DNA from 3 places in the Sporosarcina sp. FSL K6-1540 genome. Region 3 is predicted to be linked to each of the others. Evidence: riboswitches for the same ligand, from Rfam matches in the RefSeq annotation. Region 3 holds a riboswitch; each other region holds the start of a gene.
The links. A riboswitch is a leader RNA that binds a small molecule or an ion and turns the genes downstream of it on or off. The one in region 3 is predicted to bind thiamine pyrophosphate.
Positions count from the first base shown of each region.

Region 1: another riboswitch for thiamine pyrophosphate. It lies ahead of MKY15_RS13435 (acetylornithine deacetylase); the one in region 3 lies ahead of thiT (energy-coupled thiamine transporter ThiT).
Region 2: another riboswitch for thiamine pyrophosphate. It lies ahead of thiD (bifunctional hydroxymethylpyrimidine kinase/phosphomethylpyrimidine kinase); the one in region 3 lies ahead of thiT (energy-coupled thiamine transporter ThiT).

Region 1 is NZ_CP152018.1:2,834,713-2,837,995, reverse strand. Features, by position in the region: gene MKY15_RS13435 (acetylornithine deacetylase) at 429-1,694, opposite strand; TPP riboswitch at 1,915-2,017, opposite strand; gene MKY15_RS13430 (S-layer homology domain-containing protein) at 2,035-3,283, opposite strand, start outside.
Region 2 is NZ_CP152018.1:1,875,493-1,878,775, reverse strand. Features, by position in the region: gene MKY15_RS08535 (DUF3238 domain-containing protein) at 1-2, opposite strand, end outside; gene thiE (thiamine phosphate synthase) at 58-717, opposite strand; gene thiD (bifunctional hydroxymethylpyrimidine kinase/phosphomethylpyrimidine kinase) at 710-1,540, opposite strand; TPP riboswitch at 1,620-1,725, opposite strand; gene MKY15_RS08520 (histidine phosphatase family protein) at 2,102-2,644, opposite strand; gene MKY15_RS08515 (hypothetical protein) at 2,857-3,283, opposite strand, start outside.
Region 3 is NZ_CP152018.1:2,344,688-2,347,970, reverse strand. Features, by position in the region: gene MKY15_RS10905 (tryptophan-rich sensory protein) at 1-488, shown strand, start outside; gene thiT (energy-coupled thiamine transporter ThiT) at 774-1,331, opposite strand; TPP riboswitch at 1,412-1,513, opposite strand; gene MKY15_RS10895 (DUF4870 domain-containing protein) at 1,750-2,091, shown strand; gene MKY15_RS10890 (hypothetical protein) at 2,155-2,271, shown strand; gene map (type I methionyl aminopeptidase) at 2,378-3,124, shown strand.

The DNA.
Region 1 (3,283 bases), 490 kb from region 3:
ATCACATTGTTACTTGTATGATTTTTGCCAAAGTAAGTAAGGAAAGCTTGTTAAATGCAGCAGAGTGCCCGAAATTTCATCTTCGGGCACTTGCAACTTTTATAGAAAGGTAGTTATTCTTCCATCTTCCAAAGTAGTTGCATTTTCCACTTAAACATTGTAGGTATGTGGTGGACAGTTAGTTGTAACAGGATTACCGAAAAGAGTGTAGCTGGCATTTCCAGCCACATTTAACCCGCGGTAAAGGTGTTGTAATCATTTCGTCCAAAGCTAGCCGCAAATGTACAAGTCAAACGTAGACTTTTAAGCTTTTCTTAAGGTTTAGGCTGTCCCTTGTAAGGCGCCTTCGCTTAGTTTATATAGGCATCCATTTGTTCAACATGTAACAGTTTAATAGTAGTAGATGAATGGGGAGATTACTTGCACTCCTATTTTTTCGTATTACACCACTCATTTATAAATAACATAAGCGTCTTGGTAAATACCACTAATTCTTCAATGTTTATCTTTTCATCGACTGAATGTGCCTCTTCCAACTTTCCAGGACCATAGATAACAGTTGGAATTCCTGCTGCTCCTAGCCAGCCCGCATCTGTTACTGATCTCGACATACCTATTATTGCAGGACTTTTTTCGGTTTGTTCATGACAATGCGCAAGAAGTTGAACAGCTGCATGGTCCGCATTCATTTCAAGCGCCGGAAATATTTCTCCACGTTCTTCAATCATTGATTTTCCACCCCAGCGAAAGTGAATGGGATTTTCTCTTAACCACGTGTCTGCTTTTGCTACATGGTTCAAATGCTCTTCGATTTCTTTTGTTACAGATTGATAGGTTTCATTCGGATAGAAATGAACGGTGATCCAGAGCCGACATTCATCCGCCACAAAAGCTGCATGCCTTCCTCCTTCTATAACTGCTGGATTAATAGTAGTGGTGCCAGGCGCAAAACCCGGATATTTTTTTGTCACAGCCCAGTGACGTTCTAAATCTTGTAATCCAGCAATAACCTTCATCATCTTTTCTATCGCACTAGCCCCATTAACCGAACCGCCTGCATGAAGCATACTCATCCTCATTGCATCATGGAAAACTTCCTTACTTTTAATCGTTATCCAGCCGGTAATCACACCACCCTGACCATGGATTTGACGATCACTGCCATCGACTACAAGTGCAAAGTCTGCTGTATAGCCTTTTTCCATACATGAAAGTGTTCCAGCCTCTCCCGCTTCCTCCCCAATGACAGTCTGAATTTGCAAATCACCTTTCAGTTCCACACCTAGTTCGTTTAATAATTTAACGGCTAGTAAAGTCGCCGCTACTGCACCTTTCATATCGGATGTTCCTCGCCCATATGCGTTGCCATCTTTAGTCGTTAGTTCAAAGACAGGCACAGTCCACTCTGTTTCATCCCCCACTTCCGCAACGTCTATATGTCCATTAATGATTAGGCTGTTATACAGGTTTCCATCCGTTCCCTTTTTAACGCCTACAACGTTCGGGTCGCCAGGAAATACATCCCAACTAACCGTTTCAAATTTTTCTTGTGCTAAAAAATCTTGAATATACCGCTGTACGCCTGTTGTATTTCTTGCCGGTGGACTAACTGTCGGGAAACGAACGAGGTCCGCTAGCAATTGCACTAACTCCTCTAGACGTTCATCAACTAGGTTACTAATTCTATTTTCCATTTTACTCATCCATCCCTTATCTATATTTTTGGTAGGTGAATCTATATACGTTGTAATAAAGAATTCCATTGAATTCACTACGGCGCTAGCCCTTGTAATGCGCCTTCGCGCAGTTCACTATCTTTATTTCATTTGTTCAACATATATACACTGGAACAGAAAACAGCCGCTTTCCATAATCGGAAGGCGGCTGTTTTCTACGTATATAAAGACATTGAGTGTAGAGTTTCAGCTGCTTCCCTACGCTAGTATGAACTAGATCAGGTTCGAAGGGTTTACATCTATGATGTGTCTCAGCCTAAACGGCTCCCCTAGCAGTATCTATTTAGTTTTTTCTTCTTCACAATGCATCTGTTCTTTCTTCCCCTTTAGGAAGATAGTTCGATAAGTCGATATCACGTAACCCGTTCTTTATTTTAGTTGTGTAACCTAAATTTTCATTCGATAAAAACGAAGCTTTTGAAGCAATCATTTCTTCTAATAAAGGCAAATACGTCGGATCAATATCTTTCCAAAGTTTGTACGAATTTATTAAATCCTCTAAAGTCAGATGCTTGTAATCATCGCCTTTATAGTCACGTAATGCGGAAATACGATACCAAATATCGCCATTATCACGAATCCAATCATCTTTATCCGCTACAATCGCTGTTTGTATAGCCTGCGCTGTATCTAAATACTTCTGATCACCGAACTCATTATAAGCCATGAGTAAAACGTTCATACCGCCCAACACATGATTCATAGAGGCATGTGTCGTTACTTGCTGTGCAATCGGGAAGTAATCCGCGATGTAGTAAGACTCGTCATTCACAGGAATGACGTTTCCTTTACTTTTTTGTGAGACTAGTAAGTCAGCATAATTACGCAATGGCTCTTTCGCATTCTCAATTCCAAAATCAGCACCACTATTATAGTAGAAAAGCGCGATTTGCTCATTAAAACGTGTATCAATGAATGGAGCTGTAATGTCATATAAATCTTTCAAATAGGTGCTTGTAACTTCTGTTTCCCAATAATCTTTGTCACCTTTGAAATTCTTCAAGTTAACAAATGAGTTGTAAATTAAGTTCTCAAAATAACGATCCTCTTGCTCATTATATAAAACCAGCGCACGATCTTCTTTTAATAGAAGTAAGTTCCGCCCATATCCTTGCCCTGTGTCAGGCATTGGCTCTGTGGTTATCGCCATTTTATTGTATGGGCCACCCGCCGTGTACCAATTATTACGTTTTTTATAATACTTAGCTGACTCAAGCATCCAGCTCTCCATATTCTCTTCATTCGCAAATAATTGGTCATCCGCATTCATATACCACTGATCTACAATGTCATTGCCTTTTGAATTTAACGTATGCACAGATAATAATGTTGTTCCAACCTGAGCATAAGACAGTGCCTCTTTTTCACCGAGCAATTGACGCATGTAACTGTAGCCATCATTCTCATACTCTAATGACAATTGCTTTGACAAATAAGACTGACCAACCATCCGCTCCTTCACTGATCCATCTAGCTTCACAAATTGGAGTAAACCTGTCGGATAGGATGTTGTGTCACTGCCAAAAACGTCTTTATCATTACGTTTA
Region 2 (3,283 bases), 470 kb from region 3:
ATCCGCACACCACACCCCTTACTTGGAAGTGTGGTATATTTCGCGAGCAGTTAAACATTACATTTCAATACCTGTTAATGAAAGAAGGACCGCACCTTTTAAACGACTTGCTGCTTCTCCAGGATCTTCTTCTCCAGAAATTGCAGAAATAACCGCTACCCCTGACGCACCCGCTTTAATGATAGCACTGGCTCTGCGTTCTGAAATTCCACCAATCGCAACAATAGGTAAACCAGGTAACAACGATGCCACCTCCCTAATTGTCTCGATACCAATAACCGGTTGCGTATCCATTTTCGTCTGTGTCTCATAAACTGGACCTAGACCGATATAATCAGCCCCTGCATCAGCTGCCGCAATCGCTTCTGTTACATTATGCGTAGAAACACCTATTAGCATGTCTGGACCAACCTTGTCACGCACTGCTGAAATATATCCGTCTTCCTGCCCGATATGAATACCGTCTGCACCAATTTCAATCGCAAGACCTATATCATCATTGACAATGAAAGGTACACTATATTGTTCACATAATTGCTGACACGCTTGTGCAAAAGCCTTCAATTCTTCACCCGTTAATGCACCAGGCCCTTTTTCACGTAATTGAAAGCTCGTTATACCACCCTTTAGCGCCTCTTCTAAGACATGTAACGGGTCGCGTCCCGCCAAATTCACTGTACCCATGATGAAATATAAGTTAACTGTTTGCTTATCCATAAACTACAACCCCTTCCATTGTCTTGTTACCGCGGCGTCCATATGCCCAGTGATTCGTCGGACCATGGCCGCCACCAATTTTAAGTCCATCTTCAATTGCTGCGTGGATAAAACATTTTGCAGAAACAACTGCATTCGCTGACGTTTCCCCATTTGCCAAAAACGCTGTCAGTGCCGCCGAATACGTACACCCTGTTCCATGCGTATCTTTCGTATCAATCCATGGTGCGCGAACCGAGAACCGTTCCCCGTCAGCCCCCATGAACAGATCTTCCGCATAAGGCGCTTCTTTCCGGTGGCCCCCTTTAATAAGAACCGCCCCCGCGCCCAACGCTATTATATGTTTCGCCGCTCGTTCTATGTCTTCATTCGTCTTTATTTCCATTCCTGCAAGCACTTCTGCTTCTGGAATATTAGGTGTAACAATAGCTGCAAGAGGTACAAGTACAGTCTTCAACGCTTCAACCGCCTGTCTTTCTAGCAATGAAGCACCCCCTTTCGCAATCATTACCGGATCAATGACAAGTGGAATTCCGCTCCAATGAAACGCCTCTCCCACTGCATAGATAATTTCTGTCGAAAAGAGCATCCCTGTCTTAATCGCTTTAACATCAAAATCTTCAATAACTGCCTGTATTTGCGCTTTAATAATAGCGGTGTCAACCGGCTGTATCGCCGTCACTCCAAATGTATTTTGCGCTGTCACCGCTGTCAGTGCCGACGTACCGAAAACACCCAATTCTTGGAACGTCTTCAAGTCTGCCTGAATACCCGCACCACCACCACTATCCGACCCCGCAATTGTCAATGCCACACGTACCATTCGATTCGCCACCCTTTTATTTATACTAAAAAGCCGCTTCCCGGTGGCGTAAGAAAGCGGCTAGCCATTTAACTATTCGTAAAAGGCGTACCCACTTTCCTACGCCGGTATAATCCGGATCAGGTTCCAAGGGTCCGCGCATTCATGCACGTCTCAGCCTAAAAAAGGCTCCCCTAGTGGTTGTTAAACTATTCAGCTTTGTAGCAAGTGTAACATATCTAGTGTGAGATTGTGGGAATGTTTGGTCCATTTTCAATAGAAGCATAGAGTAATGGAAATAAAAACCCCCATCAAATAGGTTCAATATATATAATAAACTCGTTTCACGTGGTAACAGTTTATTCCATTCTATCGTCGATAAGAGTATAGTTAGTGACATAAACAGAAAGAAGGCGCAGTTTATGCATAAAGCAGACAGCAGACCGAATAATCCCGACAAATCCATGTGGATCAGTCTTTTCGGGACACTCGTTATTATTGCAGTGGTCATTATTACTAATCTTACAATGGGTTAACATTCACTAAAACGTAGATAGGCCGACATCACAGCGGCCTGTTTTTTTATTCAGAACCCCAAATTCTTTCCACTTCTGAGTCCCCATCCTTAATCCGTATAACATACACGTCTGGATTCGTCAGTGCCTGCCACTGCCCAAAATCGAATCGTTCATCATAACAACTTAATAATAGCGCCATTAAATTCCCGTGTGTTACAAGCACTGTCCGCGAACCGTCACCCAGCTCATCCACAACATCACAGACCCTCGACATCGCTTCACTCGAAGATTCCCCACCCTCATATTTTAGATGAAGGTCAAAAAACGTATCTTCCAGCTTTATCAACCAATCCTCGAAATCCATTGAACTTAGCACGCGCTCCATAAGCCGACTATCCACCTCTACATGCAACTTCTTCCGCTCAGCTATAGGCCAGCCCGTCTGACGTGCACGAGAAAACGGACTCGTAATAATCCGATCCACTTCGATATCTTCGAAAAACGCTACAAGCTGACCCGCCTGCAGAATCCCTTCAGCAGTCAATTCCGCGTGTGGTGCCTGTCCTTCTGCGGAGCAATGACGCACGATGTAAATTATTTTTTCCATACCCGCTCCACCCCATTCTTCTTACTAAATAGACATACAGCCCATTCGTAAACTAGCTGTAGTCATCCCTATTACTCTTTTTCCCTTGTATGCTCCAAAGAAAACATCTCAATGTTTTAGATTCCTTAGAAATCACAACAAAAAGTGCCTGTACAATAAACCATCATGAAAATTTAAGCATTCATGGTGGTTTCTTATGCAGGCACTCACTATTATTTATTCATCTGGGCAAGGAAGTCAGCTAAAGGGTCTTCCTCTTCTACAACAGAGGTTTCTTCTGGCTCCTTTAACTGTTCCCAATCAAAATTATCCAGATCATCCTCTATGTTAATCAATTGATGTTCTGTTTCCACCTCAACGGCAGCGCTCGTTTCTTCCTGCAAATATAATGCTGCATTTACATCTATTGCATTGCTGTTCAATGATGCAAAGAGAGAAGCTGTGCGGATTGGATCGGACATCAACTGATAGACGATACTCCCTAGTAGCGCCTCGGAATGTTCGTGCTTTAACCAATCACGTTGCGCTTTAGTTAACCCTTTTGGGAGCGGAATTGTTATGGCCTCTCTATGCTTTAAAAGTGAGTCATTCACCCCATCTATCACGAACTCCGCAATTTTACTGGAAAAGTTTCTTCTT
Region 3 (3,283 bases):
TAGTTTTGTTTGTGCTCAGCTGCCTATTAAATATCACTTGGATTTTGCTTTGGCATTTTGGTTTCTTCGGATGGACAATTATTATCAACCTGCTTCTTCTTTTAACACTGTTAACCATTTATTTTACTTATTCTATAAAAAATAGTCATATTCATGGTAGAGTTCCGATTGCTGTCTATCTAGGATGGGTTTTTGTCGCGACCATTGCAAATATCAGTTACGTCCTTACTTTGCATGAATGGTCTGGTTGGGGACTAAGTGACCCGCTATGGACCGTCATCTACTTGACTATCGCAACCGCTATTGCACTTCATTTTTTATACCATTACGCGGATATAGCATTTAGTGCTGTCTTCATATGGGCATTTATAGGTATCACTGTAAAAAACGGTGCTGATGAACTATTCGTCTCTGCCGCAGCCCTATTTCTTGCAGCTACAATCGCAGGATTCATGTTCTTCAGACGAAAGTCATTCACACCTAAATAAAAGTGCAAGACGCTGTTTAGCCCCGACAAGCGCTGAAAGACTTGAAGACAAAGGCGGTCTTTGCCTTTTCGGCAAGACTGAAATTAAAGGAAGGCAGTCTAAAATCGCGACATCCTGTCGCAACAAGGAGGGATGTAGCTCAATCCCTCCCCACTGCATGACCCACTTCGTGTGGGCCCAGGGGCTGGCGTCTGGAGTCTAGACATCGATCCATGTAGAACAACTTATACTTTCTTACCTTTAAAAAAATCGCCGTCCTCCCACATTGGGCAGAACGGCGATTTTCTATTTTCTCTCTAAAAGACGCGGTGCTGTAGTGAATAATATTGACGCAACAATTGCTGATAATATTATTGAAGGTATCATGTAACTTGCATTGTATACGAGTGAATAGAGCCATACGGGCTGTCCCTCAGGTGCATAAGATGCAAAAAATACAATTCCACCAATGAAGTGAATCAAGTATCGAAGTAGGCCACCGATAACTGTCCCCACAACGATTGCTGTAACCATTGAGCCTTTGTTGCCTTTTACTTTACTACTTAACAGCCATGCAAGTGTAACACCTGCCACTCCAACCAACGTGTACGCCACGAAGTAATCAAGCGCAGCCTGTATTATATTAAAGACATAGCCTCCCATCATCAGTTGCAATAACCCGCTGACGAAGCCAGTCAGCATACCGCCTGCAATCCCCCATCTAAATGCCATGACAACAATCGGCAACATTGACAGCGTAACCGAGCCACCCTGTGGCATTTTAAAACCAATCTGATCAAGTACAAATGAAATTGCACCTAAAATAGCTATTTCAAGTAAAAGTTGAAGTCTTTTCCGATCCAAATTAATTCATCCCTTTCCTAGCTCAGCGAAAGATGTGGGCATAAAAAAAGACATCCCGAAATAGATGGGACATCGAATATGTCAATTTCCATCCACATTCCTACGCAAGAATAATCTTACAGGTTCTAAGGGTCAGGACGTGCTGTCCAATCTCAGCCAAATAGGCTCCCCCTGTGGTTCCAGTAATTTAGTTGTCTAGTTCATTGTATAAGATGGGGATCCTATAAGCAAGATGATTAACAGGGATGATAATTATCCTACATATGTTGAAATTAAGAATTCCATTAAATTCGCTGCGGCGCTAGGAGATGCCGCCAATCTCAGGCTCCAGTTAACCCTTGTATGGCCTCTTCGCCAAGTTTAATCTAGGGATTCATTTACTCAATATATATAGTTAAACTAAAATGGAGGGATTCGTGTGTCGAACAATAAACTGTTAGCCGCCCTATGCTACTTTAGTGTCTTCTTCACCCCTTTACTTATACCCGTCATTATTTATTTCGTTTCGGATGACCGTGAAGTAAAACACCATGCCAAGCGCTCTCTCGTTTCACATCTTGTTCCTGTCGTACTTCTTATTGCAGGATTTATCATTTTTTCTTTTTCAATGTTTTCCTTTACCTACGACCTGAATGTAATGCCTAGTGATAACTTTGGTTTTTGGCAATTAACACCTGTCTTATTCATGCTAGTTTATGGAGTTTTGCTCATAGCAATTCTAATTTGGAATGTTTTTCAAGGTGTTAAAGTATTGAAGTGAATGTTTATAAAACCACCTATTCGGGAAAAAAGTAACAAATGCTGTGTTTAGGAGTGATTCGTAATGAATATTGGAAAATTATTAAAAACCGCTATTAAATTGGCGCCTATCGTCTATCCGATTGTTCGCAAAGTAATGAAAGAAAAAAAAGTAACAAGCACGACAATCCCAAAGAAATAATTCGACAGTCTGCAAACGTTTTTTAAGTTTGTAGGCTTTTTTGTTCAGCTCCATATGATATAGTATGGTATGGAAAAGAATGAACGGAAGAAAGGATTTGAACATAATGATTGCAAAAACTGAACAGGAAATTGAAGCGTTAAAGAAAATCGGCAAAATTGTTGCTGAAATCAGGGAAGCGATGAAAGAAGCAACTGTCCCTGGTAAAACGACGAAAGAAATTGATGACATCGGCGGTCGCTTATTCGAAGAAAAAGGTGCAATTTCAGGTCCTATCGCAGAATATGATTTCCCTGGATTTACATGCATCAGCGTCAACAGTGAAGTTGCCCATGGCATGCCTGGTTCCCGCGTGATAGAAGATGGAGATCTTGTTAATATTGACGTCTCAGGTTCCTACAATGGTTATTTTGCTGACACTGGCATTTCATTTGTTGTCGGTACACCCGATAATAAGAAACAACAATTATGTGATGTGGCTAAGAGTGCATTTGAACGTGCAATGACAAAAGTTAAAGCAGGTTCAAGCTTAAACCAAATTGGTAAAGCAGTTGAACGCGAAGCAAAAGAAAATGGCTTAAAAGTCATCAAAAACTTGACTGGCCACGGCATCGGTAAAGCGTTGCACGAAGAACCTTCGCATGTACTCAATTATTATGACGCATGGGATAAGACGCTTCTAAAAGAAGGAATGGTTCTCGCAGTTGAACCGTTTATCTCTGAAAAAGCAGAGCATATTATTGAATCAGGGGATGGCTGGACGTTCATTACACCAGACAAATCTCTTGTGGCTCAAATCGAACATACAATTATCGTCACAAAAGGCGAACCAATTATTTTGACGCAACTATAATTAGTGCCTAATGTGTTCTTTCAATATATATAGAAAAGGGCTGTCCCTGGAAATCCAATGCACTTGGATTCCTGGATAGCCCTTTTTATTATTGTCTAGATATGTGGTAATAAAGTATTCCATTAAATTCACTACGGTGCTAGGGGATGCCTTCACTCG